Regions from separate parts of the Pseudoalteromonas sp. Scap06 genome, predicted to be linked through region 2. Evidence: predicted binding sites of a transcription regulator. Region 2 holds the regulator's gene; the other holds the start of a gene.
What was found. The regulator sigma-54, encoded in region 2, starts transcription at its own class of promoters, with help from an activator protein. The targets are predictions, from matches to a motif close to GTTGGCACGNNNNTNGNNT.
Positions count from the first base shown of each region.

Region 1: FLM47_RS12280 (EF-hand domain-containing protein) is a predicted target of sigma-54. The motif match lies at 1,970-1,988, and genes of this name have one in related genera.

Region 1 covers NZ_CP041330.1:2,642,487-2,645,657, forward strand. The annotation lists gene FLM47_RS12270 (hypothetical protein) at 1-263, opposite strand, end outside; gene FLM47_RS12275 (HAMP domain-containing sensor histidine kinase) at 265-1,719, opposite strand; gene FLM47_RS12280 (EF-hand domain-containing protein) at 2,024-2,257, shown strand; gene FLM47_RS12285 (hypothetical protein) at 2,270-2,497, shown strand; gene FLM47_RS12290 (EF-hand domain-containing protein) at 2,653-2,889, shown strand; gene FLM47_RS12295 (EF-hand domain-containing protein) at 2,898-3,134, shown strand.
Region 2 covers NZ_CP041330.1:423,668-426,838, forward strand. The annotation lists gene rapZ (RNase adapter RapZ) at 1-68, opposite strand, end outside; gene ptsN (PTS IIA-like nitrogen regulatory protein PtsN) at 88-540, opposite strand; gene hpf (ribosome hibernation promoting factor) at 545-832, opposite strand; gene FLM47_RS01980 (RNA polymerase factor sigma-54) at 859-2,358, opposite strand; gene lptB (LPS export ABC transporter ATP-binding protein) at 2,428-3,153, opposite strand; gene lptA (lipopolysaccharide transport periplasmic protein LptA) at 3,150-3,171, opposite strand, start outside.

The sequences.
Region 1 (3,171 bases), 1.2 Mb from region 2:
AAAAATGCCTTAAGTGCTTGCTCCCCTAAGTAAGTTTTATTGTCAGGCGTTAATTTAAAGCCACCACATTGATGGGCATGCCATGCAATAACTTGCGCGGCGGGCGGATACATAAGATCTAGTTTTGGCCGCGGCTTTGGATTGGGCTGAGTTTGAGCTATTAGCTCAGGTTTAGCTGGTGTTTGAGTGTTTGTTAATTCACACCCAGATAAAAAAACGAGACTGCTGGTTAGCCATAAAATAGCCATTAAACGCGCAGACATATTATTTAACTCCTTTATTTTTATAGGGGATGACAATGTTAAATCGACAGCCTTGCGGCTCATTATGCTCAATAGTTAACTTACCCTGTAACTGTTCAACCGACTCTTTTACTATGGTAAGGCCTAAACCACTGCCTTGAAGACTAATCTCTTTACTGTGTTTACCTTGATAAAAAGCGCCAAAAACATGTTCTTTTTCATGCTCTTTAATACCACAGCCCTCATCAGCAACCTGTATAATTAAGTTATTACTTTCTAAACTTAAACTAATCGACACAGCTTGGTTTGGCTTTGAAAACTTTAAACCATTAGAGATTAACTGAATTAAAATCATTTCAATTAATTCTCTCGGTAAATTAAGTGCAACTGTCGGTAAGCTATTGTGCCAAATAAGCGACTGCTCTCGTGCGTTTAACCTATGTTCAAAATGATTACTTACCTTTTTAATGAGCTGGTTAAATTCCACTTCACTCACATTATCTTTACTGGTTCGAATCGCGTTATAGCTTAACAAACTGTCTATCATAGTGCGTAATCGCACCATAGATTGACTGATTAACCCAAGCACTGCTTTTTGCTCATTATTAATCGGCCCAACAATTTCATCGGCTAATAATTCAGTGCCCTCCACCATAGAGGCCAAGGGTGTTTTTAGCTCGTGAGTAACATGGCGTAAAAACGTATCTTTTTGCTGCTCTAGCATATGCAATTGCGCTTGCACCCACTGCAATTTGTTACCTAGTTCAATAAGTTCAGCAGATCCCTGCACCGATATTTTTTGCTGCCAATCTCCTTGGCCTAATTTATCAATAACGGAGGTTAAACCTTTTAAACGGCCACTTATCCGCCATAAAAACCCACCCCCAACAAGTAAGGTTAAAGGCGTAAGTGCCACTAACCAGTTTATAAAGGAGGCTTGTAAATTTGTCAGTTTAATTTGGTTTTGAGTGATTTTGGCTTCATTGGTTTCGCGAAGCCACATTGTTAGATCTGCCAGTATTTCACTAATTGGCACAAACAACTCTGCTTGCTCACGAGCTTCAACCACCAGTTTGGTATGCGCTGCTTTTAGCGTATCTGTTAACCTTTGCCATTGTTGAGTACTTTGCTGGCTGCTAGAAAGCTGTTTAAGCTCATTTATATTGTCCAGCGATGACTGCCATTTATCCACGATAAGTTTATCGAGTGAATCGCTTTTTAAAACCCAATTTTGCCTTGTTGCCCTTTCTAAACTGTTGAGCTCTTGTTTAAGAGCATTAAACGACTTGGTTACTTGGTAGTTATTACTGACAATTTGCTGCGTGACCGCTAATTGTTTATTTAATACATTTAAAAATACAATAACCACAATAGACAAAGGCAAGAGTGACAACAGCATGCTCATTACAAACTGGCCAATCAAATTAGGACGCCAATTTACCAATGCTTTATATTTTTCAGCCATGATTACAGGCATACACTAATCCTTCACTACTTTTAAGCGCTCTATTATTAAGCGTTCAACTTATACACTCGCTGAACCAAATACATTTTTGAGAGTAAAACCGTTGCAATGTCGCACAATTGCGACAAGTTAAGCACTTGATTTAAAAATAGTAAAAAACCCTAACTGAGAAAATGTTGCATAAAACACACAAGCGTCGGTAAATATTACCTATTAAAAATACGCTAGAAAGTTAAACCTATGATTTTTAATAAAAATAAAAACTGGCACCATAATTGTATTACGCTTATAAATATTAATTTTTAAAGGCCAAGGAATGACTAAAGGTTATTTAAAATCGACTGTATTAATAGCGTTATGTTTCACAAGTATCCATTCATTTGCTCTTGATGTGAACACAGCATTTTACAGCCTAGATAAGGACAGCAACGGCACATTAAGTGAAGCGGAAGCTGGTGAAGATGCATTACTGCATGAGAATTTTGCACAAATAGATAAAAATGAAGACGGACAATTATCGTTCGATGAATTTAAACAGTTTGTAAAATAAAGGAGTATATTTATGAAACAATTAATTGGTGCTTTTTCACTACTATTTTTGGCTATTAGCGCGACGGCATTGGCATCGTCGTTAAATGTACGTTTTATGCATTTAGATAAAAATATGGATGGCCAAATATCGCTTACAGAGGCTAAACAAGATAAACAGCTACTCAAGCAATTTACTGATTTAGACAAAGACAATAACGAGATGATTTCTAAAAAAGAGTTCGATAACTTTAAACTTTAAGCTTAGATTCAAGTTTCGTTTTGTAATATAGAGTTAAAAGCATTTGCCATAATCCCTGAGGGAGTGTGTAAACGGATTTAATGTTGGGAGTTAAATTATGGCAAGTGCTTTCTTTCAATACTGCAGCAATTTAAATACACCTTGGAACGCCAACTATGAGAATACTGCTTCCCTTTATTGGTGCTTTACTTTTTATCAGCCAAAGTGCATTGGCACTTGATGTAAAGCAACGCTTTGAGCATTTAGATACAAATAATGATGGATATTTAACCCACAGCGAGCTTGCTGCTCAGCCTCAGCTATTAAACTCATTTTCAAATTGGGATGAAAATCAAGACAACAGAATTTCTTTAGCTGAGTTTAAAAACTACTTAACCACTAACCTGTTCTGAGCATTTATATGAAGCATTTTAAAAATATTATTTTACTAACACTGACTGTTTTTAGCTGTATGAGTTTTGCAACAAGCAGTTATATTGCCGAAAAATTTGAAAAACTTGACCGCAACCAAGATGGCTTTTTAACTCGCTCTGAAGCTGCCAGCGATCCTGCTTTATGGTCACGCTTTGGCAGTTATGACCGTGACAAAGACACACAATTATCATTAAGCGAATACAGTTTGTACGCCAGTAAATAAATTGCCTCCTCAAACAAAGCTTGGTTAACAATATCAA
Region 2 (3,171 bases):
TCCTCAACAACGCGTAACGCAACAGATTTACCAGAACCTGAGCGACCACTTATAATTATTAATTCCATTTATCACCCTTTATTATTGCTACGGTTGACTTACAATGATCTGGTACAGCTCATTGTCGGATTTTGCCGCCCGTAATTGCTTACAAAATTCTTTATCGTTGAGCTTTTCAGCTATAGTGGCTAAGGTTTTTAAATGCTGCTTATTGTCACCGTCGGGTACAATTAAGGCAACAAAAATGTCGACCGGTCGATTATCTATTGCATCAAAATTAATAGCCGCTTCGCTCACTAATATAAGTGCAAGAGGCTCTTGTACACCACTCATACGACCATGAGGAATTGCAATTCCTCGGCCTATACCTGTGCTCCCTAGTTTTTCTCTTGCTGTTAATGCATTAAGAATATCTTGTTGAGCTAAATAGGGCAGTTTATTGTGAGCCAATTCACTGATAAATTCTAAAATTCTTTTTTTACTATTAAAAAGGACCGCAGCTTTACTGCAGTCCTGACAGATAAGTGAGCTTAGTTTCATAGTGTTAGTGTCGAGCAAGTTTCTCTTTGTGTTTAATTACTTGACGATCTAGCTTGTCAATCAGCGAGTCTATAGCGGCATACATATCTTGGTGTTCAGTAGAAGCAAAAATCTCAGCGCCACTAACATGAACGGTTGCTTCGGCTTTTTGGTTTAGTTTTTCTACATCGAGAATAACGTGCACATTCGTTATGTGATCAGTGTGCCTCTGTAACTTCGAAAATTTACTATTTACGTAGTCTCTAAGCGAGTCGGTAATATCTACATGGCGACCAGTTAAATTCAGTTGCATAAACATTTTCCTCTTTGTTGTACGCCTTAAATCAAACTTTTACGTTGATTTGACGGGGGAATAGCTAGAGATTCGCGATACTTTGCAATAGTTCTCCTTGCTACTTTAATTCCTTGCTCAGCCAATATATCTGCAATTTTGCTATCACTCAATGGTTTAGCTGAGTTTTCTGCAGCGATTAATTTTTTAATTAATGCGCGTATTGCTGTTGAAGAACATTCACCACCATTTTCAGTGCTTACATGGCTGGAAAAGAAATATTTAAGCTCAAAAATACCGCGTGGTGTATGCATGTATTTTTGCGTAGTAACACGTGAAATAGTCGACTCGTGCATTTCTACCATTTCGGCTACGTCATTAAGTACCATAGGCTTCATCGCCTCAGGACCATGTTCAAAAAAGGCCTGTTGTTGCTGCACAATACAGTTGGTTACTTTAAGCAGCGTGTCGTTTCTACTCTCTAAGCTTTTTATAAACCATTTAGCTTCTTGTAAGTGTGAGCGAATGAACTGGCTATCGCCACTTGATTTGACCGTACGAGACATAGCTGCATATTGGCTGTTTACCCTAATTTTAGGCATGCTATCTGGGTTTAGTTCAACCACCCAACGGCCTTTCACTTTTTTAACCGACACATCAGGAATAACGTACTCTGACTCTTCTCTAACGATAGTGTCTGCCGGTTTTGGGCTAAGGGTGTGAATTAACGTCATGACCTCTTTAAGCTCATCTTCTTTGAGCTTAGTTTTCTTCATTAACGTGCGATAATCACGCGCAGCCAATAAATCAATGTGATCAGTTAAGATCATTTTTGTTTCGTTTAAAAAAGGCGTGTCTTGATCAAACTGATTCAATTGAATACACAAACACTCTTGTAAACTACGCGCGGCTATTCCTACCGGATCAAATAGCTGAATACGCTTTAATACCGCTTCTATTTCATCAAGTTCAACTTCATCTTCTATGTCGTTCTCTTGATTAAAGCTCTCTAATATTTCTTCACAGCTAAGAGTTAAAATGCCCGAATCGTCCACGGCTTCTACGATAGCAATCGCGATGGCTTCATCAGTAGGGCTAAACGGTGTCAGTTGCAATTGCCACATTAAATATTCATGTAGCGTTTCAGTTGAAGAGCCTTGATAAATTGATTCATCTTCAGGCATTGGTCCTGATGAAGAGGCAGGTGCTGCGCTCATGTATTCATCCCATGTAACATCCATTGCCATATCATCGCTAATGGTGTCTTTGGTCATGGCTTCGCCGCTATCTTGCTCATATTCGCTAGGTTTTTCATCAGCTGAAGCACTTAGCGTTGATTCTTCGATATCGGCTTTTTGTTCGTTTTTACCCGCAGCATCTTCACTGTAATCTTGTTCTTCAACTTCAAGCAAGGGATTGCTATCGAGCGCTTCTTGAATTTCTTGCTGGAGATCCAATGTACTGAGTTGCAATAAGCGAATTGCTTGTTGCAACTGTGGAGTCATTGTAAGTTGCTGGCCCATGCGCAGCTGTAATGATTGCCTCATTTATCTCTAACAATCCTTTTAAATTAGTATAATTAATATTAGCAGATGCTTAGTGTAATAACACACATATTAGAGCTTGAACTGCTCGCCTAAATAAACATCGCGTACCGTTTTATCGTTTAATACATATTCTGGAGTGCCTGATGCAATTAACTCTCCATGAGAAACTATGTAGGCTTTTTCACAAACATCAAGAGTTTCGCGTACGTTGTGATCTGTGATCAATACGCCAATTCCTCGATTTTTAAGGTGTTCTATAATTTTTTTAATATCTAATACAGAGATAGGATCAACCCCTGCAAAGGGTTCGTCTAATAGTATAAATTTAGGATTTGCTGCTAATGCTCGCGCAATTTCAACACGGCGGCGCTCACCACCTGATAGGGCCATACCTTGGCTGTCACGAATATGTTGAATACTAAATTCATCAAGTAAATTATTTAAGGTATCTTCACGTTGCTGCTTATTAAGCTCTTTGCGTGTTTCTAAAATAGCCATTAAGTTTTGGTAGACCGTCAGCTTTCTAAAAATCGATGATTCTTGTGGTAAATATCCTATCCCTAGGCGAGCTCGGCTGTGCATTGGTAATAAAGTGATATCTTGATCATCGATTGATATTTTGCCTTTATCGCTCGGTACAAGGCCTACAATCATGTAAAAAGTCGTGGTTTTACCTGCGCCATTGGGGCCAAGTAAGCCGACAATGCTGCCAGCTTCAACCTCTAGGCCAACGTTTTTCACCACTTCACGGCCTTTATAGCTTTTCGCTAATAGCTCTGCTTTTAATGTGCTCATGGTTGGCCTTTATCGTCT